DNA from 2 places in the Hymenobacter sp. GOD-10R genome. Region 1 is predicted to be linked to the other one. Evidence: riboswitches for the same ligand, from Rfam matches in the RefSeq annotation. Region 1 holds a riboswitch; the other holds the start of a gene.

Evidence for each region. Region 1 has a riboswitch for cobalamin ahead of SD425_RS25930 (ABC transporter substrate-binding protein). Riboswitches for the same ligand answer to the same signal wherever they lie in the genome.
Region 2: linked by a shared signal. The riboswitch ahead of SD425_RS01910 (ABC transporter substrate-binding protein) and the one ahead of SD425_RS25930 (ABC transporter substrate-binding protein) in region 1 are both predicted to bind cobalamin.

Annotation. Positions count from the first base shown of each region.
Region 1 covers NZ_CP141184.1:6,567,334-6,583,104, reverse strand. The annotation lists gene SD425_RS25980 (antibiotic biosynthesis monooxygenase family protein) at 101-400, shown strand; gene SD425_RS25975 (ATP-binding protein) at 566-2,620, shown strand; gene SD425_RS25970 (TIGR00266 family protein) at 2,632-3,414, opposite strand; gene SD425_RS25965 (hypothetical protein) at 3,567-3,944, opposite strand; gene SD425_RS25960 (S41 family peptidase) at 4,071-6,404, opposite strand; gene SD425_RS25955 (cobyric acid synthase) at 6,643-8,109, shown strand; gene SD425_RS25950 (pyridoxal phosphate-dependent aminotransferase) at 8,115-9,143, shown strand; gene cbiB (adenosylcobinamide-phosphate synthase CbiB) at 9,122-10,063, shown strand; gene SD425_RS25940 (cobyrinate a,c-diamide synthase) at 10,040-11,389, opposite strand; gene SD425_RS25935 (AAA family ATPase) at 11,425-11,958, shown strand; cobalamin riboswitch at 12,001-12,203, shown strand; gene SD425_RS25930 (ABC transporter substrate-binding protein) at 12,233-13,447, shown strand; gene SD425_RS25925 (hypothetical protein) at 13,414-13,641, shown strand; gene SD425_RS25920 (TonB-dependent receptor) at 13,638-15,771, shown strand, end outside.
Region 2 covers NZ_CP141184.1:426,305-442,075, forward strand. The annotation lists gene SD425_RS01860 (alpha/beta hydrolase) at 1-849, opposite strand, end outside; gene SD425_RS01865 (hypothetical protein) at 1,051-1,416, opposite strand; gene SD425_RS01870 (hypothetical protein) at 1,770-1,961, shown strand; gene SD425_RS01875 (hypothetical protein) at 2,287-2,559, opposite strand; gene SD425_RS01880 (hypothetical protein) at 2,672-3,070, opposite strand; gene SD425_RS01885 (Hsp20/alpha crystallin family protein) at 3,194-3,670, opposite strand; gene SD425_RS01890 (hypothetical protein) at 3,717-3,977, opposite strand; gene SD425_RS01895 (hypothetical protein) at 4,020-4,292, opposite strand; gene SD425_RS01900 (hypothetical protein) at 4,442-4,798, opposite strand; gene SD425_RS01905 (sigma-70 family RNA polymerase sigma factor) at 4,811-5,362, opposite strand; cobalamin riboswitch at 5,542-5,745, shown strand; gene SD425_RS01910 (ABC transporter substrate-binding protein) at 5,773-7,002, shown strand; gene SD425_RS01915 (iron ABC transporter permease) at 7,002-8,087, shown strand; gene SD425_RS01920 (ABC transporter ATP-binding protein) at 8,087-9,121, shown strand; gene SD425_RS01925 (pectate lyase) at 9,288-10,811, shown strand; gene yiaA (inner membrane protein YiaA) at 10,917-11,321, opposite strand; gene SD425_RS01935 (hypothetical protein) at 11,538-12,179, shown strand; gene SD425_RS01940 (MFS transporter) at 12,312-13,469, opposite strand; gene SD425_RS01945 (T9SS type A sorting domain-containing protein) at 13,680-15,527, shown strand; gene SD425_RS01950 (hypothetical protein) at 15,723-15,771, shown strand, end outside.

The DNA.
Region 1 (15,771 bases):
TGGAGTTATGCAGGTTAAATGCTCTGATTTACAGATGAATGCTAGCACTCCCGGACTAATAAGATCATTGTTTTAATCGTCATCTTCTCATACCTTACCTATGTTGTACGCGCGAATTTTTCAAGTCTTGCTCAAGGCTGGTACTGCTCCCCAAGCCATTGATCTCTACCAAAACGAAGTTGGGCCGGTGCTCAAACAACAGCCCGGTTATGTGACCAGCCGCTTCCTAACCAACACTGAAAATAACAAATGCCTAGCCGTGATTTTGTGGGACAACGAAGAGAACCGCGAGGCCGCCGAGTCTAGCGAATCGCTTCAGGCGGTGTTCAATCATCTGGCGCCCTGCTTCGACGGCACCCCGACCATCGACTACTACGAGGTGGCGGTGCAGGTTGCTTGAGCTACGTTCCTCCAGACCTAGTTGTAGAAAGCTATAGTCCTTCATATTTAGCTAGCCATTGCTGCGATGAAATCTTGCTTGGTATTCATAAGCGTGTGGTTATTGGTTGGCGTTCTTGCGGCGCACGCTCAAAAGCCTACGCCTATAGTAGATAGTCTCCGCCAATTGTTGCAGACTCAGACCAAACTCGACACGATGCGGGTCCGACGGCTTCAGAAGCTAGGGCAGGTACTGACAGCCACCGACCCTGCGCAGGCCCGCGCCTCCATCAAACAAGCCTTGACGCTTAGCCAAGACCTACACTATACGAGAGGTGAGGGCCGGGCATTGCTCTGGCTCGGTACTATTGCCCGCCGAGAAGCTGATTACGAACAGGCGCGGCGCCACGTTAGAGAAGCGCAGCAAGTGTTTGCGCACATCCGAAACTGGCGTGGTCAGGGCGAAAGCTGCTTGGAACTGATGCTGATCGAGATGATGCAGGGCAACAATGCGTCGGCCATCGTGGCGGCGCAGCAAGGTATTCCATTGGCCGAGCAAGCCAATGATGCCCAAACCAAACGACGATTGCAGGCCACTTTAGGCTCTATTTACCTGAATCTGGAAGATTATAAAGCTGCTTTGCCCATTCTGCAAGCTGCCCTGAAAAATGGAGAACAAGCCGGTGACAAACAGGTGATGATGGTCATGCAGAACGCACTAGGTACGCTCTATACCAAGCAGAAAAATTGGGCTCCGGCGCTGCACTACTTTGAACGGGCTCAGCAGCTGGCCATCGGAGAGCACGACGACGTAAATAGGACGATTGACGAGATAAATATGGCCGATGTGTACCGGCTGCAAGGCAACTACCAGCAGGCTCGTTTTCATGGGTTGCGCGCCTATGCCCGCGCCGTTGCCGGAAAAGATAACTACAGCCTGCCCTTCGCCGAACTGCTATTGGCCCAAGTGTATCAGGCCGTGCACCAGCCCGATAGCGCCATCGCGCTGGCCAGTAAAAGCCTGGAACGAGCCCGGCAGACGCGCAGCAAAGAAAACATGCGCGATGTTAGCTTGGTGTTGGCCCAAGCCTACGCCGAGCGCCGCGAGTTTGCCCCCGCTTACCGTTACCAGGGGCAGTACCTAGCCTACAACGACACGCTGGCGGGCGAACAAACCCAGCGCCAAACCACCGCCCTACGCTACGGCTATGAGCTGGATAAAAAACAGGCCCAGATTGCCCTGCTTACCAAAACGCGGCAACTGCAAGATCAGCAAAGCGTCCGCCAGCGCCAGCAGCTTTACGGGTTGCTGGCTGGCCTAGGTAGCGTAGTGCTGGTGGCGGGACTGCTCTGGCGCAACGTGCTCCTGAAGCAGCGCGCTAATCGCCGCCTCAACGAGAAAAATGAGCAGATTGCCGGACAACGTGACGCCCTCGACCGCACCCTGGTAGAGCTAAAAGGCGCGCAGGCTCAACTCATTCAGAAAGAAAAAATGGCGAGTCTAGGCGAGCTGACGGCGGGCATTGCCCACGAGATTCAAAACCCTCTGAACTTCGTCAACAACTTCGCCGAGGTATCCGCTGAGCTGCTCGCTGAACTGGAAGAAGCCCAGCAGCAACCGGAGCGCGACATAGAGTTAGAGCAGGACCTGTACACTGACATTCGGGAGAATCTGCACAAAATCAACCACCACGGCCGCCGCGCTGATGCTATTGTGCGCGGCATGCTTGCCCATAGCAACCATGGCTCCGGCGCCAAGCAACCTACCAAACTCAACGTACTCACCGACGAGTACTTGCGCCTGGCTTACCAGGGCGTGCGGTCCAAGGACAAAAGCTTTGTGTGCGACCTGCAAACTGATTTTGCTGAGAAACTAGACAAGGTTTCGGTGGTGCCGCAGGACATTGGGCGGGTGCTGGTGAATCTATTTTCCAACGCTTTCTATGCCACGCAGCAGCGCAGCCAACAGGAAGGCACCACCTACAAACCACAAGTAAGCGTGCAAACCCGCCAAGACGCCGACCACATCGAAATTCGAGTGCGCGACAACGGCACGGGCATCCCGGAGCCGGTGCGCCAGAAGATTTTCCAACCCTTCTTCACCACCAAGCCTACCGGCCAGGGCACCGGCCTAGGTCTGTCGCTGAGCTACGATATCGTGACGCAAGGGCATGGCGGGCAACTGCTGGTCGAGTCGGAGCTAGGCCGCTACACCGAATTTGTGGTGCAGCTGCCCGCCTAGCCTGCGGCGCTTTACTCGTCGAATATGCCGCTGACCATGTTGCCGAGCACGCTGCCGCTTTCTTTGTTGGCGTTGCTGCCGTTGGGCATCAGCGCCTGAATCAGCTTCTTCACGGGCATCGACTGGAGCCACACCCGGCCGGTGCCACGCAGCGTAGCTAGTAAGAGGCCTTCGCCCCCGAAGATCATCGACTTTAAGCCCCCAGCCCGCGCCACGCTGAAGTCGATACCGGGCTCAAAGGCCACCACGCAGCCCGTGTCCACGCGTAGTAGCTCGTTGTTTAGGCGCTTCTCGATGATGGTGCCCCCGGCATGAATAAAAGCCTTGCCGTCGCCGGTGAGCTTTTGCAGAATAAACCCTTCGCCGCCAAAGAAGCCTGCTCCTAAGCGCTGGTTAAAGTGTATGGCCATTTTGGTACCCTTAGCCGCCGCCAAGAAACCGTCCTTTTGCACGATGAGACCATTGGGCATGGTATCTAGGTCGATTGGAATGATGGTGCCAGGATAGGGCGCCGAGAAGGCCACCCGGCTTTTGCCATAGCCGCCCCGGTGCGTGAAGTGCGTCATGAACAGCGACTCACCCGTAATCAGGCGGGTGCCCGCCGAGAACAGCTTGCCCAGCACGCTTTGGTCGGGTTCCGAGCCGTCGCCCATCTTAGTTTCGAAGGCAATGGCTTCGTCCATGTACACCATAGCGCCGGCTTCGGCAACTACCGTTTCGTTAGGGTCTAACTCAACTTCAAGTACTTGAATATCATTGCCAAGGATCTTGTAATCGACATCGTGGGAGCGCATGATTGGGGGAAGGATTGTAGTGGAAAATTTGCGCTCCAAGTATAAGAAACTGCAACTGATTTTGACGTAAAACGGCTGTAGCGCGAAATAGGAGTTTCGTGCTACAGCCGTTCTGCTTTGTGCGGAGCGTAATGCCCACGCCATAACCTAGCTTATTCCTCGGGCAACTCCGCCGTGGTGTCGGCGGCTTCGGCGGCCGGATCTGGGTCACCCTTCTTCGATTTCTTCGCCTCTTTACTCGTGCGGCGCATGAAATCCTCGTCCGATTCTTCGGGTTCGGGGGCACCTTCTTCCAGTGGAAACTCGTCGTCTTCCTCGATCTTCTCGCCAAACTGCCCGTCGCGGTTCACGAGCTTCTTGTCGCGCACGTGGCGGTTCAGGAAGGAGTTGACCTCCTCAATAGAGTAGGTGGAGGTGATTTCGCCTAGCGGGTTCACCTTTATTTCAAAACCCTCCAGCTCCTTGTGCACACGGGCCTTTTTGTCGGGGTCGTTTTTCTTTTTATTGCTGTTCGTGGGTTTCTTAGCCATGATTGACGAGTATGGAAAGTGCCAATTACCTAGGTATTTGCGTGAGTCGGCCCGTGAGCGGGCGCTGACTACCTGGATACTACGCAAGGCTTGGCCCGACGGATGTACGAAGTTGTGCCACCCGGGCTAGTTTGCCTTGGCCAGCTCAATGGCTTTTTCCAGAAACTCGTCGCGACCCTCGCGCACGCCCTGGATGGTCTTCTCTAGGTAGATATTTGGCTTGATGCCCACGCCATGGTGCTGACTACCATCGTGTTTGCGCACTTCCATGCCGGTCCAGGAGATGCTGTAGTTGCCGGGCAACGTGAAAGGGTTGATGTTGCCATTGGTACCCGCCGTTGGTTGCCCAATAATGGTAGCTAGCTTGTAGCCCTCAATAAAGCCCATGTAGCTCTCGGCGTAGCTGATGGCGCTCCCATCGGTGATGAAGATGATGCGGGCCGACAGGTGTGGCTTACTCGGTTTCATGGCCCAGCCCATATTGTCGTAGCCAGCTACCTTTTTCTGGTCGGGATAGATAAACCTAGGCACGCGCATCCAATGCGCGGCGGTGTCCGGACCGGAAAGTAAGTGACTGATTAACGGATGGTTGCCTTTCGGATACCCGCGTAGGTCGCAGATGATGGTTTTCATCTTGGCTAGCTCCGGCAGCAGCTCGTTGATGGCATCCATCGGAATTCGGTCCAGGTTCAGGTAGTACACCGAGGGTGAAATGAGCCGCGACATGGGGTGGGTGCTCTCATTATTTCGCAAGCCGCTCTTATTGAAATGAAGTGTAACAGGTTGGCTTTCACCGTTCGGTCGCTGCACTTGCAAAGCTAGCGAAGCATTAGGCGGGCCCATCAAGGTTTCGAAAGCGGCGCGGTAGTGCAACCAGCCCGGCGTGGCCGCCGAGATGTACTGCTCCGCCTCGCGGAAGTACATCGCCGCTGGCTGCCCATTAATCATTGTAACAATATCGCCGCGCTGCACGCCAAGTGAGTCGTTGGCTACGTGCGTGATAATCAATTGATTTTGTACCCATTCCCACCGAATAGGCAAGTACCGGTAGTTGTTGCTGCGCGCCGGTGGGCTTACCCGCACGTGGCCGTCGTGCAGGTGGGCCGTAAGGCGCTGCAAGACTTTCAAATTGTCTGCCTCCGATTGGTCGGGATACGCGGCTCGTAGCGCTTCTGGCAGTGCCGTTGGCCAGTTGGAATTGGTGACGGCGAAGTAAGGATAAAAATGTTGGAAGACGTTCCAGGTGATGACTACGTCGGCGAGACGTACGGCGCGGTCGTTGCCGGTGAACCGGCTAGGAGTGAGCTGATTCAGCTCCGTTTGCAGTGCTTCCAGCGCGGCGTTGTCAGCTGCCGGGAAGGTAGCGTCTTTGGTGCCGTATAAGGCCAACGGAAGCACACACCGCAAGCCGCTACCTAGGTCTTCCTGCACGACTTCGCCAATTTGAGCCTGTTGCGGAAACAGCGCCTTGCCTGCCACAATGAAGTTCTCATTTTGCGCTTCGACTTTATCGAGGGAGCGAATAACGACGCTGTGCTTTTCCTGGGCAGCATCCGTAGCGCTGACTAAGAAAGAGTAGGCGTCGTTACTATTGTTCGCAACAAAGCGGCTCGTATTAGCTTGGCCGGAGATACTGCGTGGATATTGTTTTACTTCATCTTCTTCAAAGCCAGTAGCAAATACGGTTTTCCATGCGCCATCCTCCTGCACCGCTACCTGCATGTTATCTACCTGAATCTGCCCGCTGCCGATGAGCATGGACCCGAAATACAGAAAAGTTGCCTGTGGGTCGATGGTACCTTTTATTTCGTACTCTGCCCACTCTTTGCTCTGAATAGGCCGGTCAACCATATTGTCGAAAAACCCCACTCCTTTGTAAGGCAAATCGACGCGAGCCCACAAGGCGCCAGGCCCATCTTGCGGGGACGTATTGCGTACTAAAGCCGTGTAGCGGAACGATTTACCGCGGTACGGCGTGGCATCTACCGCTTTGGTGAGGGTACCAAAAGTAGACCGCGCGGCCGGGTCTTTCAATGGCTCCGGTCGGTGCGTGCGGCGGCTGTGGTATGGGCTCTGGGCGTTGCCTTGCCCCATCCCCTGATGCTGCCAGCTAATTACTTCGTAGCCTTTCAAGGTAGGAGGTGTAATGTCCTTGGCTTTGAAGAGGTAAGTTTTGCCCGCCGGAATTAGCTGAAGCGTGGGCGCTATGGGTTGAAAAAGGCCTAGCAGCGTTTTCTTCAACTCCGCCTCGGTTTGTGCTTGCTCCACGCGTTGGGCACCCAGCACCGCGAACTTGTCCCAGTCGATGGCGGCGGCTTCGTCGCTGGGGTGGAAGTAGCGCACGTAGCCGTAGAGCCGTGTGAAAGTTTCCAGGTTCTGCACGGTGCGCGGCGTGGGCGCTTGGGCACTGGCAGCACTTGCGCCCAGGAGCAAGCTGATAGTCAGGAAAGATAAGCGCATAGGGTATGGATAAAGGTGGAGGATAAGCAGACTAGGTTGGATAGAAGATGCTTGCTCATAGCCAGTTGGTTGCAAGCAGCCCAAGGTGATGGCTCAACGGCTGAATGGTGGCCTTAGTATAGTGAAAATAGCTTCTTGCCTGTTGACGCTTATGCGACGCAAAAGAGGTTGCTAGCGGTCGTCTGGGCAAGAGCGGGTACTTTTGCAGCTCACTCCCCTCTAACGCCCGCAATAGCTCATGCTTCGTCCTATTATGTTTGTCGGCACCGCGTCCGACGTAGGCAAGAGCATTATCACGGCTGGTTTTTGCCGCATCTTCCGGCAAGATGGCTACCATCCGGCGCCGTTCAAGGCCCAGAACATGTCGTTGAATAGCTACGCCACGCCCGAAGGCTTAGAAATCGGACGGGCGCAGGCCATGCAGGCGGAAGCGGCCGGTGTGCCCTGCCACGTTGATATGAACCCGGTGCTACTCAAGCCTACCTCCGACCAGGCTTCCCAGGTGGTACTTAACGGCCGGCCCATTGGCACGCAGTCGGCCTACGAATACTTCCGCGCTAACGACCGCCTCGCCCTCTTCGAAGCCGCAACTCAGGCTTTCGACCGCCTCGCGGCTAGCTATTCGCCGGTAGTGCTGGAAGGCGCGGGCAGCATCTCGGAGCTGAATCTCAAGAAGCGCGACATCACCAACTTGCGCATGGCCCGCCACGCTGGGGCCGCCACGTACCTCATTGCCGACATCGATAAGGGCGGCGTGTTTGGCAGCGTGTACGGCACCCTAGCTTTGCTGGAGCCGGAAGAAAAAGCCTGTATTAAAGGTGTTATTATCAATAAGTTTCGGGGCGATGCGCGCTTGTTTGACGACGGCCGCCAGCAGCTCCAAGACCTGACCGGCGTACCGGTGGTGGGGGTGCTCCCGTACTTCCGCGACATATTCCTGGAGGAAGAAGACTCCGTGACCTTGGCGCGCAAGCAAATGAGCCCTGGCGCTGCCGACCGAGTGCAAGTGGCCGTGGTACTGCTCGGGCGCATGTCGAACTTCACCGACTTCGACGCCTTAGCGCATGATGCGCGGGTGCATCTGTTCTACACCCACAACCCCGCCGACTTACTGAGCGCCGACATTATCATTCTGCCCGGCAGCAAGAACACCATCGACGATCTGATAGCCTTGAAAAACAACGGTCTAGCTGCGGCTATTGTGCAGGCACAGCGCGCTGGCAAAACGGTGGTAGGCATCTGTGGAGGGTACCAAATGCTAGGTCGTTCAGTAGAAGACCCCGATGGCGTGGAAAGCCAGGTAGCGGCTACGGCCGGCCTAGGTCTGCTGCCCGTGCGCACGGTACTGCAAGGCGAGAAGACGACCCAACAGCGGCAGTTTGCTTTTCTGGATGCGCCCGGTACCTGCCAGGGCTACGAGATTCACATGGGCCAAACGACTCCCGAAGGTCACGCACAGCCCGTGGCTACCCTAGCCGACGGCACGCTGGATGGCTATGCCGTTAGTCCGCGCTGCTGGGGCACGTACTTGCACGGCATTCTCGACAATGCAGCTGTAATCGATTATTTGCTAGCGCCTTATGCCACGACGCAAGTTGCGCCGCTCGATTTCGCTGCTTTCAAGCAGCAGCAATTCGACCGGTTGGCCGCGCTTATCCGCGCAAACGTAGACATGGCGCAGATTTACGCGGCCCTGCAACCCTAACGCGCATGCTACACGGTCACGGCGACGACGCATACCGCCACTCTCAGCACGTAGTAGCCGATTTCAGCACCAACGTGTGGTACGGCGGCGAGCCCGCGGGCTTGAAAGAATACGTTTTTGCGCAGTGGCCCACGGTGAATCGCTACCCCGAAGTCCTAGCCGAGAGCCTAGCGGCACAGGTGGCGGCCCACCACGGCGTGGCCCCAACCCAAGTGCTCATTAGCAGCGGCACCACCGAGAGCATCTACCTCGTAGCGCAGGCCTGGGCACGGCAGCGCAGCACCATCCTCACGCCTGCCTTCGCCGAGTACGAAGATGCCTGTCGCCTCCACCATCACCAGCTGCGCTTCGTAGCGTGGGAAGATCTGCAAGCCGACACGCTGATTGATAGCGAGTTGATCTTCATCTGCAACCCCAACAACCCAACGGGTAGCGTGCTGACACTCGAGGTGCTAAGAGCCTTGCTAACAAGCAATCCGAACACGGTTTTTGTGCTCGATGAAGCATTCATCGAGTTTACCACTAGCATCGATAGCGCCATTCCGTTGCTGAGTCAGTTTGATAACCTGCTGATTCTTCGTTCGCTCACGAAAGCCTACGCTATTCCCGGTTTGCGGCTCGGCTACGTGCTAGGCTCAGCGAAACTAGTGACGCGACTTACGCAGCACAAAGCACCGTGGGCCGTGAATGCGCTAGCTGTGGCGGCTGGCCGCTTCCTGTTTGCGCACTACACCAAAGTGCAACCGCCTATTGCTCAGCTGTTAGCCGACAAGGAAAAGCTAGCTGCCGCGCTGGCGCAAAACCTAGGCATCCACGTCTTCCCCAGCCATACCCATTACTTCCTGGCTGCCACTCGCCACGGCACCGCCGCCGAGTTGAAGCACTGGCTGCTTGCGCAGCACGGCTTGCTCATTCGCGACGCTGCCAATTTTCGGGGGCTCACGCCGGCGCATTTTCGCATCGGCACCCGAAGCGCCGCTGATAATCAACTGCTCATAAACGCTTTAGCTGCATGGACCGCTTCACGCACCTAGCTCCGCCGCTCGCCCTCGGCTATGCGCTCGATTTGCTGCTGGCCGACCCCGAGGGCTTGCCGCACCCCGTACGAACCTATGGTACGCTCATCGCGGCGGGCGAGCGGCAGCTCAATCAGGGGCCTTATCGCTTCGCCAAAGGTGCCGTGCTGGCCGGGAGCCTCGTGGTCGGTACGTTTGGCACCTTTACGTTGCTGGACAAGCTGTTGCGTCGGCTACCTTTCGGCGTGGCGGTGGCTGTTAATAGCGTTTGGGTGTTCTATGGCCTAGCGAATACGGGCTTGGTGCGCGAGGGTCGAGCTGTGTTTACCGCCCTCGACGAGAAAGGAGTGGAAGCTGGCCGCCAGCAGCTAGCCCGCATCGTAGGACGCGACACCACCCAGCTTGATGCCCAGCAGATTCGCACCGCCGTGTTCGAGAGCCTGGCCGAAAACCTCAGCGATGGGGTGGTAGCGCCACTTTTCTATTACGCTTTGGCGGGCGTACCCGGCCTGATGGCCTACAAAATGGTGAACACCCTCGACTCGATGGTGGGCTACCGCAGCCCACGTTACGAGCAGTTTGGCAAGCTAGCCGCCCGCCTTGATGACGTAGCGAACCTAGTGCCGGCTCGCCTCACAGCGGTGCTGCTAGCGGCGCTTGGCGGTAGCAGGCGCGGCTTTCAGTTCATCTTGCGTTATGGTAATCAGCACAAAAGCCCTAATGCCGGCTACCCGGAAGCGGCGCTGGCGGGCGTGCTTAACTGCCGCTTCGGCGGGCCGAACTATTACCATGGCGAACTGGTGCCCAAGCCCTACATCGGCAACAACCCTCGCCCAATTGCGCCCACTGAAATCGAGCGGGTAGCTAGGCTTAATCACGCCGTTTGTGCCGTGGTGGTGGCCGGCATTATGGGGTTATTCTGGTGGCGCCGACGTTAAGGCGTTGGTTACCAAGTGTTCTATAAATGTTCGGTTTTCGCCCCAATAAAGGTGCACATAAGAAGCCCATACGTTGCCATGGCGGTACACCTGCACCGGTACGTCGGCACCTTTAGCGTTAGTAATCTGCACGGCTGCTGGGATCAAACCTTGATCTTCCAAAGTAGAGTAGTGAAACTCATGGCCTTTGATTTTCAAGCCCTTCCACTCCAAGGCTCGGTAACCTAGGGTGAGTTTAGCTTGCTGCATCGAAGTGGTGCAGGGCAGCACGTTTGTCATGGGGAGGGTCTGGCCCTGGGCATCGGTGAGGGTGCGGCCTAGGTACATCAGGCCGCCGCACTCGGCGTAGGCAGTGCCGCCCGCGGCGCAATACGCGGCAATGCTGGCGCGCATGCTGAGGTTGGCGCTCAGCGCTTCGGCAAACAGCTCGGGGTAGCCGCCGGGCAAGTACAGGAAATCGGTATCAGCAGGCAAGGCAGCGTCAGCTAGGGGGCTGAAGTACGTCACTTCGCCTAGCTCCTGTAGCGCATCTAGGTTTTGAAGGTAAGTGAAGGTAAACGCCTCGTCGCGGGCGACGGCTATGCGGCGTGGTTGGAGACTTAGGGCGGACGGCACGGTAGGTACCCACGTGGGAGCAGCGGTGTTCGTCACGGTCAGCAGGCGGTCGAGGTCGATGGTTTGGGGCAAGGCGTCGGCTAAGGCTTCCACGATGGCCTCGTACTGAACCTCCGCGTCAATCGACAAACCTAGGTGGCGCGATGGAATGGCAAACGCTGGATTATTAGGTAGATAGCCCAGTACCTCGACGCCCACATCCTCACAGGCTTCGCGCAGAAATTGGAAGTGCGAAGCGGTGTTCACAAAGTTGAAAATGGCGCCCACTAGCCGAATGCCCGGGTAAAAGTTCTTGAACCCAAACAGCAGCGGCGCCACTGAATACGCCATGGCTTTGGCATTGACCACCAAAATAACCGGAATACCAAGCTGCTCAGCTACATCGGCGGCGCTGCCTTGCATGCGGGTGGCCCCGTCGAAGAGGCCCATCACGCCTTCCACCACTGCCACATCGGCGGGGGCAGTGTAGCGGGCGTAGGTGGCTTGCGCGTGCTCCACCGATGCCATATACAGGTCGAGGTTGAGGCTAGGTCGGCCGGCGGCCTGAGTGTGGTGGTGCGTGTCAAGGTAATCGGGGCCGCACTTGAAGGGCTGCACCCGCAAGCCGCGTCGCGCCAATGCCCGCAGCAGCCCAAGCGTAAGGGTGGTTTTGCCGCTCCCACTGCTGGGGGCAGCAATCAGGAACTGCGGTTTCGGGGAAGAATGGGACACGATTGTATTTTTGAGCGTTTAATTACAAAATAAGAATGCCGCTTTACGTGATTTCGGGCGGCCCTGGGGCTGGCAAAACAACGCTGCTGACGGCCTTGCAGCAAGTGGGCTTCGGAACTGCCGATGAGGTGTCGCGCCAACTCATTCGCGAGCAAGTCGCGCTCGGCACCGACCAAGTACCGTGGCGCAACCTAGCTGGTTTTGCGGAGCTAGCCCTAGCCCGAATGGTGGCGCAGCACCAAGCCGCCAGCCAAGCCAACCGCACCACCTTTTTTGATCGAGGTATTCCGGATGTTATTGGCTACATGCTAGTTGCAGGCTTGTCAGTGCCGCCGGCGTACTACACCGCAGCAGCCACGCACCCGTACGCTTCGCCGGTGTTGCTGGCCCCGCCGTGGGCGGAAATCTACGTGAACGATGCCGAGCGCTGGCAGACCTTCGGTGAGGCTCAGGCGCTCTACCACGCCTTGCGCCGCACGTACCAGGACCTAGGTTTCACGGTGCTCGATTTGCCCAAAGTGCCCGTCGTTGAGCGCGTTGCTTTCGTGCGCAAGGTAGTTGCAACCTAGCTCTTAGACGGGCTAAATACTCAGCGGCAACATTTTTTGCCTACTTTTGCTAGCGCAATTGGTAGTCGTTTCCGCGGTGCGGAACGACTTTAAAAGGGAATCCGGTGTGAATCCGGGACAGTCTCCGCTGCTGTAACCCCCTCAAAACCCCGTCGATACCTTACGGGCCACTGTTTCAGCCTGAAACGGGAAGGCCATCGACGGGCGGGGAAGTCAGAAGACCTGCCGCTTGCAACATACAGTCACAGCTTTCGGCAGAAAGGCTCGTTGTACCATGCTCTACTCCTTGTTTGCTCCCGGCTCGGCTGGGAGACCGTCCATTTTTTCTCTTTTCCGCCGCTCCGCACTGGCGGGGCTGTTGCTGGCTTCGTTGCCTGGCTACAGCCAAGTTGCGCCGGCTCGCCCCGCTGCCAAAGCGGTAGCGACGTCCGCTGTGCGCGGACGAACGACGGTTCAATTTGCCAAAGGCTTTACCATCAGCTACGTAGGTGGTTGTAAGGTAATAACCATCCTGAGTCCTTTCGAGCAGAAAACGACGGCGACGCGCTATTTGCTGGTGCCCCGGGGCGTTACTCGCCCGGCCGGCTACACCGATGCGGTTGTCATTCAAACGCCTATTCGCAGCTTGGTGGCGCTATCGTCAATGCACGTGGCACTGGCCGATTTCCTAGGGGCCGACGATGTGATTGTCGGCTTAGGCGACTTCAAATACGCTTCGGCCCCGCGGGTGCGGCAGCGCATTGCCGAGGGCAAGATCATCAATGCCGGGCAGGGCCGGGAGCTTAATAATGAGCTGCTTATCGCTCAGCACCCCGACTTAGTGATGAGCACCGGGTGGCCTGGTCAAGGTCTCAGCCGCTTTCAAACCCTGCAAGCAGCCGGCGTGCCCGTGATGATCAACTCCGAGTGGGTCGAGTCGACGCCCCTAGGTCGGGCGGAGTGGGTGAAGGTGATGGCTGCCTTGCTCAACAAGGAAGACTTGGTCAACCAGAAGTTTGGCCAAGTGGTGCGCGACTACCAGCGCCTAGCCGCCCTCGGTCAGAAAGCCGCCAAGAAGCCGAAAGTAATTGTGGGTCTGCCGTTTAAGGACGTGTGGCACGTGCCGGATATGGACAGCTACATGGCGCAATTTCTGCGCGACGCGGGCACCACCTATGCCTGGGATAAGACCAAATCGCCCCAAGGCAGCCTCGCCCTTTCGTTTGAAACGGTGTCGCCTGTAGCGCTCAGTGCCGACTATTGGCTACAAACCGGCTCGGCCAACACTAAGACCGACATCACGGCCCAGGATACGCGCTACGCAGCCTTCGCCCCGTTCAAAAACAATCGGCTCTACAACAATAACAAGCGCACGAACGCGCAGGGCTCCAACGACTACTGGGAATCGGGCGCCGTGCACCCCGACGTGGTGCTGTCGGATCTGATTAAGATCCTGCACCCCGAGCTACTGCCCAAGTGGCAACTCTACTACTACAAGCCAGTTCAGTAAGCCCCGCCAGCCTAGCTTTTGATGCGGTTTGCGCGCCTTTTCCCCTGCGTGCCCTGCCCGACCTAGGTGTGTTGCCCGGCGCATTTTGGCCCGACTTCCAGCGTAAGACCAACCCATCTACCCGCAACCAAGTGGCTGTTAGCCAGCATTCTTTTTCACTTTCCCCTGGCCGGCTTTCCCGGCAAAACTCATGAAGAAAAAACGTTTACGCCGCCATCACACAGCTACTCGCATTGAGATCAAGCTCATGTTGGGTACAGTGCTTCTCGTGGGCACGCTGCAAGGCGCGCAGGCGCAGGTACTGGCCGACACGCTGAATCGGCAGCGGTTGGGCGAGGTCGTGGTGACGGCCACCCGTTCGGGTGCGGAGCGTGCGAAACTACCCCAGCAGATTCAGGTTATCACGCAGAAGGATCTGCGCGCCACGCCCTACCAGGAGTTTACGGACGTGCTGAAGAAGAATGCTTCAGTAGATGTAATTCAGTACCCAGGATTGCTGGCAGGCGTGGGCATTCGGGGCTTCCGGCCCCAGAGCAGTGGTCTGAACCAACGGGCGCTGCTGCTCGTCGATGGCCGACCTGCTGGTACCACCAACCTCGCCACGCTTGACCTAGGTAGCGTGCAGCAAATTGAAGTGCTGAAAGGGCCCGCCTCGGCGCTCTATGGCTCGCAGGCCATGGGCGGCGTGGTAAACGTGATTACGCGCCAGTCGCGCGGGGCAGTGCGCTCGTCGCTGTTCACGGAATATGGTAGCTACCAAACTGTTAAGCTAGGCGGCGCAACCGGCGGCAACATCACCGAGAAGCTCGATTTCGACCTGTCCTTCTCGATGTTCGACCGCGCTCAGGATTATAAGCTAGGTAAAAAGGGCCTCTTCCGCCGCGAGCTCGACGGTGCGGAAGCCACCAAGCTGTACGCCGACGGCACCTCGCTGAGCACCGACGACAAGCGCGCCGACGGGCAGCGCCGCCGCTATACTAAGCTCAACTACTACTCGGGAGCGTTGCGCTTGGGCTACCAGCTCAGTCAGCACTGGCGCCTCGACGTGCGTGGCGAGTCCTTCGTGGCGCGCAATGTGCAGTCACCCAATGATGTGTACTACGGAGACCTAGGCAACACCACCAAGGATATTGAGCGTGCAAACCTCGACGTGGGCGTAACAGCCGACTACGACCACCACCAGCTATTGGTGCGCGCCTACACTTCCAAGGAGACGAACAACAACAACACCCTCTATACCGGCAACACACCCATCGCGCCGTACCGCTCCTTTCAGAGCCAGTACTTGTGGAAAGGTCTTCAGGTAAAGGACATTATCAAGCTAGGCCGGCAGAGCATCACGGTGGGCCTCGACCACAATGAGGCGACCAGCAACTCGCTACGCTACAATGCTACCGGCGCCAACCTAGCTCCGTTCAACCCTAACTACGAGCTGAACACGACCGGCATTTACGCCCAAGGTCAACTGAGCTTGCTGGAGGATAAGCTGATCGTGACGCCCGGCGTGCGCTACGATTTCATCACCTACAACGTGAAGCAAACCGACCTGCTCACTTCGTTCACGCCCGGCAAAACCACCAACCCCTTCTTCAGCCCTAGCCTCGGCGCCCAATACGAGCTATTAGATGGCCTGCGGGCGCACGCCACCATCGGCCGCGCCTACGTGACCCCAGATGCCTACAACGTGGCCGGCTATTCCCAGACTAGTCCCAATGCCACGAAGCAAGTATCTATCACGCAAGGCAATGCCGATCTGAAGAACGAGAACAGCGTGACCTGGGACGCCGGCGTGCGCTTCGGCCGCCCGACCACCGGCTTCTCTGCCGACGTAACCTACTTCGCTACGCAGGTACGTAACCGCATCACCACCCGCACCACGAACCCCGCAGGCGAGACAACCCCGGAAGGCTACACCGTTGCTTCGCGCACAACCTACGTGAATGCCAACGACAGCCAGATTCGCGGCCTGGAAACCGAGCTAGGTTATGACTTCGGCGCACTCGCCGATAACCGCTACTCGCTCCGCGTCTTTGCCGGCGGCACCCGCATCTTCAAGGCCGAAGACATCACCAACAACCTCGATAACTCCCAAACAAAGCGGGATATTTTCAATGTGGCCAAGCTGAGCGGCAACTACGGCGTGACGTATGGCAGCACGGAGAATGGCCTGAATGCTCGCCTAACCGGGCACTATGCGGGCTACCGCAAGGACACCGACTTTACGGATGTTAAGTCGCCTCAAATCACCTATCCGCGCTACATGACCCTCGACTTTTCGGCTGGCTATACTTTCGCGGGCAAGCACACCATCTCGCTGCTAGTGA
Region 2 (15,771 bases), 610 kb from region 1:
CATCAGGAAGTGCTTGCCGGCTTCCGACATTTCCACGTGATGCTGGGGAAGCTTAGTGTATTGCTGCTCGAAGATGGCGCGGGTGCTTTCCTTCGTCGAGCCGTAGTCTTTGTAAGCGGCCCAAGCACCTAGCACAAGCGCAGGCTGCTGAATGCGAGCAATATCTTGGCGTAAGTCGGTCGTGCTCATATCGTACATGGCCTGGCCAACAGTGGCGGGGTCGGAAGCCACACTCCAGCGTGTCGCTTGGCTGATGCGGGCGGTGTCGGTAATCAGCGCGGCCGACATTTGCCGAGCCCCAGCAAGGCTTCTCTTGCCTTGCTGCATCTGCTGGCGCATACCCTCCGCCATGGGTTTGGCTTGATCAGCGGTAAGGCTAGGATTTTGGACAGCCGAGAGGAAAGGCAATGAATCCACAATCACCAGCGGGCCGATGGCTGTGGGTTCCGCGGTGCTCATCCACAGAGCCATGAACCCACCTAAGCTATGCCCGACAACCACGGGCTTGGTGAGCTTCTGCGCGTGAATGTAGGCGAGTAGCTGGTCGCGTACATCTTGCAGGAAGTGCTCCGACACCGGTGTTTGGGCCGGCTGCCCACCAAAGCCCGCCAGCGAGATGATGTGACACTGGTACTGCTTCTGGTAGTGCGCCACCGTTTCGTCCCACACGGCGCCGGGACACGTCAGGCCCGGAATGAGAATCATCGGCTTGCCTTTGCCTGCTACCTGTACGGTAAAGCTAGGGTGGGCGGCGGGCTGATCAGCCCGCGGTGTGGCTTGCACAGTGAGTACCTGGCTGAACAGCACAAGCACAACGAACAGGGCACGGAGGGTAGCAAGAAGGTTCATCTGACCAAGTGTTTAGGTGATTGATGGTCCAAACCTAGCTCCTGCTATCAGCCGAGAAAATACGCTTTAGGGTGAACGGTAATTCTAGCGGTCGAATGGGCGCAAAAACGGGCGAATGGCAACTAGGTTAGCTGGCAGTCGGTCCGCCCGTAAAGCAAGAAAGCCGCCCTTGTGGGCGGCTTTCTGAAAAAGCTAGGCTTATTAGCGTTTAGTCGTGGTAGCCGCGGCAGGCGCCACCGTAATGTTGGGCTCGTACTTGATCCAATCGAGCTGGCCAGGTTTGCCGCCTTCTTTTTTGCGGAGGAAGTACACCTTGTCATCATCTTGGCGGCGACCGAAGGTTACGGAGCCAAAGCAGTCGTCACATTTGATGTCGCAGTACTTGAACTTATCCTGGGCCACACGGCTGGTCAGGCGCAAGTTCACAGAGCCACACAGGCCGCACGCTGGCACATCGGGAAAGCTCAGTTTTTCGTGCTCGGTGAGCAGTTCGTGCAAATCGGTGCCAGTGGCATTGAAGTGGTAGCTACGGTTACCGATCTTCTTGGTAATCATCATCTCTAACATGGGAGCAGAAGTTAGTTTACAGAATATAGAACATCATTGGCGACGTTTTCGAGCCATAAATTACTAAAAATATTTGCCTATTTACTAAATATATAAGCAAATTATTAGCTTCTATTTTATGCAGTTGGTAAGTTGTTGTTAAATAGTATTTTAAGTAAATAAATGCGCTAGTGCATCATTGATTCACTTAGCAAAAAGATGAACCCCTACTAATCGACATAGCCTAGGTGCTCACATCCTATATAGAATATTATTTTTTATAAATTTCTTGTGAGTGTCTTATCTGTGAGAACCTGGTGAATTTTTTGCCAGGGCGTCGTTGTATCCTTATTGGAGAGATATTAAGCGATGCTATGGAGCCCGAAGAAACGTTTTTAGAGAATGCCGCTACAATGGTAAAATATGGTAAAATGGAGTTGCAGCAATTCCTAGACTGGACGGATTGTCATAAACCGTACGGCGTCAGGGCCAAAGCGCTGGTTAAGAGGCTAGAGGAATTGGCAATGGAGATGAAAACCTTGCAGAAAGAATACAAGTCCCGCTAGGTCTTGCTCGACGCAATACGACCTAGGTTGGTGAATAGCAGTAAGAAGCCGGATATCGTCCGGCTTTTCGCTTTGATGATAATCAGGTCTTTTAGCTTACCTGTGTAGATCAGCGGCTGCCACTAGATTTTCACTTGGTCCACAGTAACTCGTGAGCCTAAACGATGGCTATAAAGCACAGTGCAGGAATCCAGTAGCGCCTCTGACCAGCGGCTCCGCAGCATCAGAGCGGAGCTAGGTGCTTGAGCTACTCCGCTTCCTGTAAATGCAAACGCCTCTCCTGAATGGAGAGGCGTTTGCATTTACAGGAAGTATAAGCAAGAATTTAGTGCTGCTTCAAACGGTGGCGGCTGAGCGTCGCTAGGTAAGCTGGCGAGGGCAGCGCCTGATCATCGGCATCCATGCGAGCTAGGTCCTCAATCTGGATTTCGCCGTTGATATAAGCCTGAAGGTTTTCTATGACGGCAGGAGCAGGCGGATTGCCGCTCATGGTAGCAACAGATAAGCCCCACTCAGCATATCGCTGTCGTTGGCGGCGGGCGGTAAGTTCATCCGCCGGCAGGTCCGACGGGAAAGCGGTAAAGTATGACTTAGGCATAAGCTACGAATATAGTTGTATTATTCGAGGCCTGTTATACAAATCATGTGCCGCTTCCTGAGCTTTATAGCTATACTTATATTTTGCTTCTTACTGTTGGATAATCAAGGGTTTAAGTGGTAGTCAGCCAAGCAATAGCCTGGGATTCCGTGTCGAAATAGCGGTAAGTCATGGGCAGATTGCGTACGGCCGTTACTACCGTTGCAGTAGCAAGCCGGGCAAACACATCCTGCGCCAAAATAACCGCTCCGAAGCGGTAGCCGCCCTCAAGAATCGTGAGAGGCAACCATTCCTGCATCACAAAATGCTGCTCATCGGGGGTGAAGGGTGTCATCAGGCGCTGGTCAATTAACAAGCGTCCGTCGCCACGACGAGCAATCAGCCGGGTCGTATGACCAAGCAGGGACCGTAGCTCATCTCCTTTGCGGAGGCCTCGCTGGTACGTCAGGCGGGCAAAGCCTAATGGGTCCTCGCTGGAATACCCCACCCGATTTTCGTAGTAAATACGCAAGAAAAGTAGCGGAGGGTAAGTGAGCCTCCTATGCCAAAGGGAACAAAAACTACGCCATCAACTGCTTGTCAGGCAATGTTATAGAAGCTAGGTGGTGGTTCTGCTTGCGACTTTACCGGCGGGCTAGCTTACTTTGATGGCCTGGGCCGGCTGCGTAGTAGCAGGGTTTTTCGGCAGAATTACTGTCAGAATTCCGTCGGTGTACTGCGCTGTGATGTCGGCTGGTACTACCTTGCCATTGAGTTGGAAAGAGCGCTCAAAAGAAGCATTGCGGAACTCGCGGCGTGTGTAGTAAGCGCTGGTTGCCGCCGCATCCGCTGGCTCTTCGGGACCTTGGTAGGCGATGGTCAACACGTCGTCTTTCACGGTCAATGCAAAGTTGTCTTTTACCAGGCCGGCCGCAAAGAGCGACAAAACGTAGCGGTCCTCCGCGTCTTCGATGTTGACGGGTACCAGTTGGAGTCTTCCGGCTGGCCAACCGCCGTGCCGGTGCCGACCCCAGCCCCAGCGCCGCCCGTGGCCGCAACTGTAACCGCGGCCGCGTGGGTCGCCATGAAATTGTTGTTCTGCTTCTGCTCGATTTGCTTGTTGATTGTACATGATTTGAGGTAGTTAAGAAAGGATTGATAAAAAGGAAGGACCTAGCTTACTGCGGTTGCTGTGCGTCAGTAGTTGGGTTCGGCGCAAGTGGCCTAGTGGGTGGCGCAGCAGGCGGCGTTATGTTCCGGTTGGGGTAGCGACTACCGTAGACATCACTGGCGCAAGTGCGCCAGCCGCCGTGCCTTCCCCCGAAATAGCCTCTTGAGGTGTCGTCCCACCCGAAGCGGCGATGCCGAGCTAAAGCGCTCAGGCTGAAAAAGGTGGCTAGTGCCACAACAATGGCAATGGTTACGCGGGCAATTCGCATGATGGTAGGGGAGAAAAGGGTGAAAGGAGTAAAGCCGCCGTACTAAGCAACTTGCACATGACTAACAGGGCCATTACCAGCGATGGGCGCGCGGTACCACTGCCCATCGATGGGCACAGGCGCAAAGGGAAAAGGAGCGTAGCTAGCCCACCGTCCGCGTCGCCCAAAACGACGGCCACGCCAGCCGCCCGTAATGAGGCGTACTAGCAAGCTGAGCAGTCCGACAAACAGTAAGAACCGGAAGAAGAAAGGGAAGAAAAAAAGCAGTGTGCCAGCGAGTAAGCCAATGCCAACTGCGCGAAGGATGGATTTCATATGCCTGTTCGTTAGTGAGAAAGGGTATTTCTCTGGAAGTCGAACGGCTTGTGTGTTTTACTCTAAACTCCGGCAGAAATTTTTAAGAATTTTAGAAAGTTAGGGTTTGATCAAGCAAAGCCCACTTACCTAGGTGCTTCCGCCGGCGGCTAATCCTGGCGCGGGCGGCCACCCCGGCGGTGCTGATGCCGCTCCCACCACTGCGACCGAAAGCGGCGTCGCTCTTCGTCGCTCATTTGCATCCACTTCTCGCGGCCGCGGCCCCAACCCTGCCGCCTGGCGCCCCAGCCTGCTCGCGGTCCGAACGAGCCAAACAAAATACGACACAGCACCAGCAGGCCTACGCCCTGCCAGTAGCTGAGCCGGCCCGCATGCACGGCTGCCGGCAAGATGGCGTTCCACAAGCTCATCACTACGCCACCCAGCACCAAGGCCAGGGCAGCCCCGACCAACGGAAAGAAAAAGAAGCGGCCCCGGGGGCCTCGCGGCTGGTTAGAGAAAGGCATGAGCGAGGCTAGTTAGTAGTTGAGAAATTCATGGTATAAGTTGGCCAGCCGCTTGCGTAGGTGGGCCACGGCATAGCCTTTCCGTGAAATGATGGTTTTGATACCAACGCCGACCTCGTCCGCAATTTCTTGCAAAGTGCGGTCTTCTAGCTCGTTTTGCACAAAAACGTAGCGCTGGGCTTCCGGTAGCTCGTCGAGAGCCTGAAAAAGTTGCTCCCAAAAAAACTGTTTTAGATCTTCCTCCTCAGGGGTGGGTGCCTCCGCCAGCAGGATTTCGCGGAAGCTTAGCTCGCCCTCCTCGTCCTCGTAGCTGTAATCGTCGAGGCGGTCTTCGTGCTTCTTGCGAAACTTGTCGACAATCTTGTTGCGGGCCACGCGGTGTAGCCAGCCGCTCACCTGCTCAATGGTTTCCAGTTCCGATTGGCTCGTGAACTGATACCACACTTCTTGCAGCACATCTTCGGCGTCTTCGTCGCTTTCCACACGGCCGCGGATAAAAGCAAACAGCTGTTTGCCATATCGTTTTACGGTCCCAATGATGCTTTGCTGGTTCGACGCTGCCAAGGTGGTAGGAGTTGGGAGCTGTGCTGTGGTAGGCGCCTTTAGGGTGGGGCGACCTAGGTACAGCTTCTGCTACTGCGGAAGACGAATCAGCGGCTTGCTTTACTTTAAAGTGATGGCGAAGAGCTAGGTCTGGCGCGGAGCAACGCACCAGCGGCGACACCTCCCATTTTATTTCAGCTACCTTTACCGCCAGCAAAGGTGGCTGCGCCGAATACATCGGTGGCGGCCCGAAAAGGGAATCCGGTGCGAATCCGGAACAGTCTCCGCTGCTGTAACCCCGTACCAATGCGGCCGACACGACCAGGCCACTGCTTCCGCACGGGAGTGGGAAGGCCGTCGGCCGAGGGGAAGTCAGAAGACCTGCCTTTGCGCCAGCCCGTTACAGCTTTCGGAAGAAAGGCTTGTCAACCATGAAGAACCCCGCTACCCGCCGGATGCCCGGCGGCTTATCCTTTGTATTTCCTGCTGGTTGGCGGTGGTTAGGCTTGAGCCTAGCTATGCATTGCGCAAACCTGCTGGCGAGTTGCTCGCAACCAACGCCCGAAAAGGCAGCACCGCCAACAGCTACTCCGCAGGAGCAAGTCGCTGGTGCGTCGCAACAAACGACTATCAAGTACGCCAAAGGCTTTACGATTCAGTACGTCGGCAACTACAAGATTGTCAAGATCCTAAATCCTTTCAAGGACCACACCGACACGGCCTGCTACGTGCTCGTGCCGCGCGGTCAGTCGCGGCCAGCTGGCTATGGCAGCAGCTCGGTTATCGAAACCCCCATTCGAACGCTGGTAGGCACCTCGTCCATGCACATAGCGCTGGCCGACTTTCTCAATGCCGATGACGTGCTCGTGGGGCTAGGTAGCCTGCAATACGCCTCGGCACCCGCGGTGCGCAAGCGCATTGCCGAAGGAAAGATCAAAGCGTTTGGCGAAAACTCCCTCAACGAAGAGCAGCTGATTGCCCAGCACCCCGATCTGGTGATGACCATGGGCAGCCCCGGCGCCCCGGTGGAGCGTTTTCATACCCTAGCCGCCGCGGGCGTGCCCGTGATGGTAAACTCGGAGTGGGTAGAGACAACACCCCTAGCCCGCGCCGAATGGGTGAAGCTACTGGCCACCTTGCTCAACAAAGAAGCCGTTGTTAATCAGAAATTTGCCAAAGTAGAAGCAGAATATCAGCGTCTCACGGCTCTAACGCGGCGGGTAACCAAGCGGCCGCAGGTGCTCACGGGGTTGCCGTTCAAGGACACCTGGTACATGCCCGATGGGGAAAGCTACACGGCGCAGTTCTTCCGCGACGCCGGTGGGGCCTACCACTGGGACCAAGAGCGCGCCGCCGGCAGCCTAGCCTTGGCCTTCGAAGCCGTGTACCCCGTGGCCCTCACGGCCGACTGCTGGGTGAACACCGGCACGGCCAATACCAAAGCCGAAATCCTGGCCCAGGACGCCCGCTACGCCGATTTTCAGCCCTTCAAAACGGGAGCGGTGTACAATAACAACAAGCGCACCGACGGCCATGGCTCCAATGATTATTGGGAGTCCGGCGCAGTACATCCGGAAGTAATTCTGGCGGACCTTATTAAGATTTTGCACCCAGAGCTCCTGCCGCAGCACGAGCTGGTGTACTATAAGCAACTAAAGTGATGAACACATTGACGGCTGAGCCGGTGGCGCACGGCCGCCGCCTGGCACGCCGCCGGCGCTTGCTGCTGGTAGGGTTAGTAGGATTGGTCGGGCTAGCCTTTATGCTGGATATTGCCCTTGGTTCGGTGCGCATCCCGCTGCCCGCGGTGGCCGATGTGCTGCTGGGGAAAAGCAGCGGCACCATAGCCTGGGATTTTATTGTCGCCAAAATCCGGGTGCCTAAGGCTATTACGGCGGTGCTGGTAGGCTGTGGCCTCGCGGTCAGTGGCTTGCAGATGCAGACGTTGTTTCGCAACCCGTTGGCGGGACCGTCGGTGCTGGGCATTACGGCGGGGGCTGGGCTCGGGGTGGCGCTGGTGATGCTATCGGCGGGCAGCGCGGCCAGCCTCTACGCCATTCAGCAGCTTGGGCTTGGGGGAAGCTGGCTTATTGTGCTAGCCGCTACCCTAGGTGCCGCCCTGGTGCTCTTGCTGGTACTCGCCATTTCGGCCCGCGTGCGCGACAACGTGGTGATGCTTATTGTGGGGGTGATGATCGGCAACATCACCCTTTCCATTGTCAGTATCTGGCAATACTTCAGCGCTCCAGAGCAGATCCAAGAGTACTTGCTGTGGACGTTTGGCTCGTTGGGTGGCGTTACGGGGCCGCACTTAGCCGTATTAGCGGGAGTAGTTCTGGTGGGGTTGGTGTTAGCTTTTGCCTCTTCGAAGCCGCTTAATGCTTTACTGTTAGGGGAGAACTATGCTCGTAGTATGGGCCTGACGGTGGGTCGCGCGCGGCTGCTCATCATTGCTAGCACTAGTCTGCTGGCGGGCAGCATTACGGCTTTCTGCGGACCGATCGGCTTTGTCGGTATCGCCGTGCCGCACCTGACCCGCGCCCTGCTCAACACTGCCGACCACCGCTTGCTGATTCCGGGCGCTTGCCTAGTGGGTGCGGGCCTGACGTTGCTATGCGACTGTCTGGCGCAGCTGCCGGGCAGCTCAACGGCTTTGCCAATCAATATTATCACGGCGCTGGTAGGGGCGCCGGTCGTTATCTGGGTTACGCTGCGCCGGACCCTCGTACGCTCTTCCTTTTCCTGATGATGGCACCTCCTCCCTTATTGGAAACGCAGGCGCTGGTCATTGGCTACAAGCTTAGTCGGACGGAGCGACGGCACGTGGCCGGACCACTAGACCTAGCTTTGCAGCCAGGCGACTTGGTGTGTTTGCTTGGGCCGAACGGGGCCGGCAAATCGACGCTGATGCGCACGCTGGCGGGCTTGCAGCCGCCCCTCGGGGGCCATGTGCAGATTGAGCAAGTTGATACCCAGCACCTAGCTGCGGCCGAGCTAGCCCGCAAGCTCAGCATCGTACTCACTGACCGCGTGGAGGCTGGCAACCTAACGGTACAGGAGTTGGTGGCCCTAGGTCGCTACCCGCACACGGGATGGCTCGGCAACCTTTCCGCGCACGATCATACCGTGATACAAGAAGCTTTAGCGTCGACCAATACGGCCCAGTTCGCGGCTCGCCGGGTGGCAACGCTCAGCGACGGGGAGCGACAGAAGGTGATGCTCGCCCGCGCCCTCGCCCAGGATACGCCCGTGATTCTGCTCGATGAGCCCACGGCTCACCTCGACCTGCCCAACCGGGTGCAGCTCATGCGTTTGCTGCACCAGCTGGCTCGTCAAACGCGGAAAGCTATCCTGCTTTCAACCCACGAGCTCGACTTAGCTTTGCAGGCGGCTGACTATGTGTGGCTCATGCACGGCCAGGGACAACTGCATACAGGCGTCCCCGAAGACCTGGTGCTCAGCGGCACGTTTGAAGCGGCCTTTGCCCGCGACGGCCTCGCCTTCGACCAGGCCACTGGTACGTTTGTCATCCACGAGCCCGGTGCGCGTGCGGTGCACTTGGACGGTAGCGGTCCGCTCGCTTTCTGGACGCAACGTGCCCTTCAGCGTGAAGGCTTTAAGCTGACGACTGAACCGGGGACTGGGCTTCGCGTGGAATTGCGTGAGCAGGCTAGCTCGGGCCGTTGGGTCAGCCACCTAGCCGGGCAAGCGCACGAGCATCATTCCATTGCCGATTTGCTGGCTTACTTGCGTGTCACCTCAGCACCTTCGCCTCGTTAGGTTAGCTTCCACCTTACAGATGCGACTAGAAACTGGTTTTGGCAACGTTTGCATAAAGAAATAGCCTAGGGGCGCGGACACGTAGTTGGGTTTTTCGGTAGTATCAAGGCTGCATTAGATGAGATGATGCCTACTCTTGACTACTCCCCTCAAAACCACCCGCTTTATGTATTGCCTTTCAGATTCAACTACGACCACTAACCGGAAGCCTCGGCAATGGGCTGCTCTGCTGGCTGTAGCGCTTGCAGCCGTGAGTTCCCCTAGCTGGGCGCAGCAGCTCGCTTTTCCTGGGGCTGAAGGCGCAGGGCGCTTTACTACCGGTGGGCGCGGCACAAGTGCTGTTCCTACCACCGTATTTGAGGTCACGAACTTAAATGACGACACCAACCCCGGCAGCTTGCGCTACGCGGTAAGTCAGAAATCGGCGGTGACGCATCGAACGGTGGTGTTTCGGGTGTCGGGCACGATTCACCTGAATTCGCCGCTGACTATCTCGAAGTCCAACATCACCATTGCGGGCCAAACGGCACCCGGCGACGGCATCTGCCTAGCCGATTACCCGGTGAACATCCACGCTAACAACGTGATTGTGCGCTACATCCGTTTCCGGATGGGCGACAAAAACCAGAACAAAGGCATGGTAGACGGAGCTGGCGGCGATGACGCTTTTGGCGGCACGCGCAACAACCGCCTCATCGTGGATCATTGCACTATGAGTTGGAGCACCGACGAGACGTTTTCGGTGTACGAGGGCGACAGCACTACCTTGCAGTGGAACCTGATGAGCGAGCCGCTGAACTACTCGTACCACTTCGAAGAAGGCGACAAAGACTTTGAACATCACGGCTTTGGCGGCATCTGGGGTGGGCAGCATTCTTCCATGCACCACAACCTATTTGCCCACTGCAACAACCGCACACCGCGCTGGAACGGCAGCCGCTACACCCACCCGGCGGGCTTCGAGAATTGTGACTTCCGCAACAACGTCATCTACGATTGGGGTCAGAACAACGTGTATGCGGGCGAGGGCGGCAACTACAACATTGTCAATAACTACTACAAGCCTGGCCCTTCGACCAACGAGAAAGTAAAGGCCCAAATACTGAATCCGTATAAGCTTACCACGGGTAAAAATCCGTTGCCGTACGGCAAGTTCTACCTGACGGGCAACTACGTGGATGGCTCGCCGGCCGTGAGCCGCCGTAACTGGTCGGGGGTAGTGATGAACGCTGGCAGCCCCGCCGATACGGCGCTGTCGAAGGTGGAAGCGCCCTTTGACCTAGGTGCCGTGACTACCCAAAGCGCTACCGAAGCCTACGAAGCAGTGCTGCAAAGCGTAGGGGCAAGCCTGCCGAAGCGCGACGCCGTAGACCAGCGCATCATCAACGACGTGCGTAACCGCACGGGAGGCCTGATTGATGTGCAGGGTGGCTTCCCGCACGGCACGCCCTATAGTGAGTCGCAAAAGGCGTGGCCGGTACTGAAGTCGCTAGCCTCGCCCACCGATACCGACCACGACGGTATGCCCGACGCTTGGGAAACGGCGCACAAGCTCAACCCCAAGGACGCGGCCGACCGCAGTAAGCTAGGTACAGATGGCTACACCATGTTGGAAGCGTATCTGAATAGCCTAGCTACTCCAAGCGGAGTGGCGACGAAAGCTCAGCCAGCTACCAAGCGGCGCGGCTAGAGGCTAGGCGTTTGACCGGCGGACGCGAGTAATTCTGAAACTAGTGTAAGCAAAACAGCCGCTCCGAAGAGCGGCTGTTTTGCATTTGGTCAGCACGGCACTAAGCTAGCTTTGTGGCGTACGCCCCGAGCTTTGCGCGTCCCGCGTGTTTTTCTGCACGGCAATGGCGGCGAATAAGCTGAGTAAGAACGACATGCCGTAGAAGCCCTTCTCACTGAGCGTGAGGGTGGCATTCCATAAGCCAACCACCAGTAGCATAATGGCGAGCAGGGTGGAAACCCAGCTAATGCCGTAGTAGAGGTTCGTGACGGGAATGCCTTCCATCCGGTCGCGCACGCTTTTTTGCACCGAAACGGCCGAGAACAACCCGTACATCAACACCGTGAAGTAGTAGCCTTTCTCGTTCAGCGGCATTTGCGCGTTCCACAGGCCCACGTTGTAGCTAACAGCGCCCGCAAGTAAGGCGACCCAAGATGCGGCAATAAAAGCACCGGATGGTTGCTGATTCATAAGGTTTTAGGGTAACGGGAAGCACTTGTATTAGTTTGCTGTAATATTAGCGAATTGACTGAACTCAAGTGCTATTTTCTTCTGGCAACGCACTGCCAGCTTGCCTAAGGAGCTAGGTCCGATTAAATCCGCAGCAGAAACTATATACCTAGCTCCACCGTAGAGCGGCCTCTACGACCACAGGTTGTTTTTGCTCTTTAAAGAACCGGATGTAAGATGAAAAAGACCTTGTTGCTTTCCTGCGCTGCCGGCTTGCTATTGACGGCGTGCTCCCAAGATAAACCGGCTGCCGTCACAACCGAAACCCAGCCCGCCACGGCACCTGCTACCACCGACCCCACGGCGGCAGAGGTAAAAGACATGATGGATTCGACGTACCGCGTAGAAGCCGACCGCATTGCCGAGCAGATAGCCTCCGACGCTAACCTGACTGATACTGCCGCGGTAGCGCAGGTGCGGGAAGCACACTATGAGCGCGCCCGCCAGCTCGCGGCGGCTCGTAAGCAGTACGCCTCCGACACCACAGGGCAATACGCGGCGTTGCGCACCATCAACGACAACACGGCGGCCCAGGTAAAAACGGCCCTGAATAATCCGCAGCAATACAGCGCGTACGAATCGAACCGCGACGCGTACTACAATGGGCCGTACACGGCGAGTACTGCCTCGGGCGCTGCTCCTCACAGGCGGCGCGGTCCTGCCATCGACAAGATTTCCGATGATGGCCGCAAGGTTAAATACGCGAACGGTGCCAAAATTAAGCGCGATGAAGACCACCCGAACGAAGTGAAAATCAAGCGAGCCGATGGCACGAAGATCAAAATCGACGAAGACGGTAACCGCACCGTGAAGAAGTAGCCGTTCCAAGCGAAGAAAACAAACGCCCCAGCCCACTTCCGAACGGAGGAGAGCTGGGGCGTAGTGCTTAACGGTAATGCTCTGCGCCCTCTGCGGGAACCAACGCAAGGCGGCAACGTGGAGAGTTAGGTGCTAGGTCGGTTCTTTTAGGCGCCACACCATGCCCATCATCACCGCGCCCAACACCGACATGAGCCCCAAGGACCAGCGCAGGCTAGCCGCTTCTGCAACAAAACCTACCACTGGCGGCACAATCAGAAAGCCGAAATACCCCACGGTAGACACCGCCGCAATAGCCGAGCCGCTACCTAGGTTCGATGATTTGCCAGCCATGCCAAATACCAGCGGCACCACGCAGGAAACACCCAAGCCAACCATCACAAACCCTAGCCCCGACGGAATAACCATCGGAAACAAGGCGGCTAGCAACAGACCTAGGCTCATGAGGAACCCACTGTAGCGCAGCATGTTCCGGATGCCGAGCCGGCTCACGAGCCAGTCGCCGGAGAAGCGCCCAGTCGTCATGGCCACCATGTAGGCGGTGTAACCTGCCGCCACTAATTCCTTGGGGGCGTGCACGGCCTTAGCGAAGTAGATGCTGCTCCAATCATACATCGTCCCCTCGCAGGCCATAGAGGTGAACGCAATGGCGCCAAAGCGTAGCAGCGTCTTGTCGGGGAGGGCAAAGCCGGTTTTTTGCGCCTGCGGTTTTGGCTGCAAAGTCAGGGTGCCCGAGAAGAAGCTAAACGCCACGGCCGTCAGCAGAACGCTCACGATGACCATGTGGTAGGGCAACGACACGTTGGCCGGAATAAGCAACGCACTTACGCCCGCGGCGGCAAATCCTGCCACGCTCCACACGCCGTGGAAGGTGGCCAGGATGGGACGACTATACAAGCCCTGCACCCCCACCGATTGCGCATTCACGGAGATGTTCAGCAGGTTGCGGGAGCAGCCAAAGCAAAATAGTACCAGCACAAGCTGCCAGGTATGCGCCACGAACCCTAGGGTACCGAGCATCAGGTTGTAGAGAATAGCTCCCACCAGCATGATGTTGCGGCTGCTGTGGCGCTGGAGCAGCACACCGGTGACGGGTAGCGTGAGCATCAGGCCAGCCGGCAGGGCCAGCAAGACGCCCCCGAGCTGGGCTTCGTTGAGCCCTAGGTGCTGCTGAATCGTGGGTATGCGTGAGGCCCAGGTGGAAAACCCAAAGCCCGATACGAAGAAGAAAACGGCCGTAGCAATTCGGGCGCGAAGCGGAGACGGTGCGCTAGAAATGGTAATTGACATGAAAGCGGACAGACGTAATAAGCAGCAAGATGCACTAAGGCTTGGAGAATGAATAGCTAGGAGGCAATAAGCTGATAATCATTCGCTGTGACCAAGCTGAAGGGTACGGCTTGCGTATTATTGTTGACAACGTTCCCGGCAACGATTGCGATAATAAATAAGCGCTACTGTCGTCCTCACGCATTAGATTTCGTTACGATTATACTCGTGATGCTTCCGCGCACTTGCAAACGACAGCTCGCCTCCCGCAAACCCTTTATCCAACCCACCCAAACCCCTTACACGATGCTAAGAACGGCTACGCTCATCTCTCGTTTCATTCGCTTCACTAAGCCGTTGCTGGCTGGTAGCGTCCTAGGTATGCTAGGGTTGTGCGCGCCGATTCAGGCTCAGCGACTAATTGCTTTTCCGGGTGCGGAAGGAGCCGGTAAATACACCTCTGGTGGCCGCGGCACGCCTGCGGTGGCTACTACCGTGTACGAAGTGACGAACCTGAACGACGATACGAGTCCCGGGAGCTTGCGCTACGCCGTGACGCAGAACTCGTCGGTGCTGTACCGCACCGTAGTGTTTCGGGTGTCGGGCACCATTCACCTACTTTCCCCGCTTAGCTTCAACCGCGCCAACACCACCGTGGCGGGCCAAACGGCGCCCGGCGACGGTATTTGTTTGGCTGATTACCCCGTGAGTGTGGGGGCCAACAACGTGATTGTGCGTTACATCCGGTTTCGGATGGGCGACAAAAACCAGAACAAGGGCATGGTAGATGGCAGCGGCAGCGACGACGCGTTCGGGGCGCTCAGCCGGACGAGCCTTATTGTGGATCATTGCACCATGAGCTGGTCGAGCGACGAGGCCTGCACCGTGTACCGCGGCGACAGCACCACGCTGCAGTGGAACATCATCAGCGAGCCCCTAAACTACTCGTACCATTTCGAAACCGGCGATACTGATTTTGAGCGCCACGGCTACGGGGGTATTTGGGGCGGGCGTCATGCTTCTTTCCACCACAATCTGCTGGCTCATTGCCTGGGCCGCGTGCCGCGTTTTGATGGCAGCCGTAACCTAGCGCCAAACACCGCAGGCCAGGAAAACGCTGACTTCCGCAACAACGTGCTCTACAACTGGGGCTCCTACAACACAAACGGAGGCGAGGGCGGCAACTACAACATCGTCAACAACTACTATAAATACGGACCTTCTACTTCTACGGGCAGCTCGGGGGGCGTAAGTATCCGCTCGGAGGTGCTGAACCCGTACAAGCAGAACTCTTCGCCGGTGTTGCCTTATGGCAAGTACTACCTGACGGGCAACTACGTGGATGGCTCGCCGACCGTGACTAAGCAAAACTGGCTAGGTGTCGTAATGAACGGCGGCACGCGGGCCGACACCGTTTTGTCAAAGGTCGCAACGCCTTTTACTGTTCTTGACTTTCCTACCCAAAGCGCTACTGAAGCCTACGAAGCGGTGCTGCAAGGCGCTGGCGCTACCTTGCCAAAGCGCGACCCGCTAGACCAGCGCATTGTGCAGGATGTGCGCAACCGCACGGGAGCCATCATCGACGTACAGGGCGGCTTTCCGCACGGCACGCCTTACGCCCAGACGGTGGGTGCTTGGCCGGTGTTGAACTCGGCCCCCGCGCCCACCGACACCGACCACGACGGCATGCCCGACGCCTGGGAGTTGAGCCAGCAGCTTAACCCCAACGACCCCTCTGACCGTAATGTGCGCGGCACCAACGGCTACACCATGCTGGAAAACTACCTCAATACCATTGGCTCCGTTGTGACCGGCGTGGCCGTTCAAACCACCCAGATCGGGGCTTTGGTAGCGTACCCGAACCCAGCCCGCGAGCAGCTCACCGTAGCGCACCCCGTCGCCGTTCGTGGAGCCAAGGTTCTGGTTTATAGCTTCGAAGGCAAGAAGGTTGCGGAGTTTGCCAGCGACCTAGGTACGCAGCAAACGTCGGTGTCGCTCCAAGGACTGGCGCATGGCAACTACCTGCTGGTGTACACTGGCGGCGCGGCGCGCCTTACCACGAAAGTGATAAAGCAGTAAGTGGAGCAGCATAAAACGCTTAATCTCAAAGCCTACTCGCGCAAGCGGGTAGGCTTTCTGGTGCAGTAGGGCCTAGGTACAGCGTGCTAAGTAGTGCTTCGGAGCCAGCTTGGCTTCATCAGAATGGATCGACCTAGCTTCTGGCTTTGTACGAAGTAAGTCTCCAAGGCCGTTTACGACGCTAAATGAGTATACATGAAACGAAGAGTAAGCTTGAAATCACTGGTTGAAAAAGGAAAAAGAG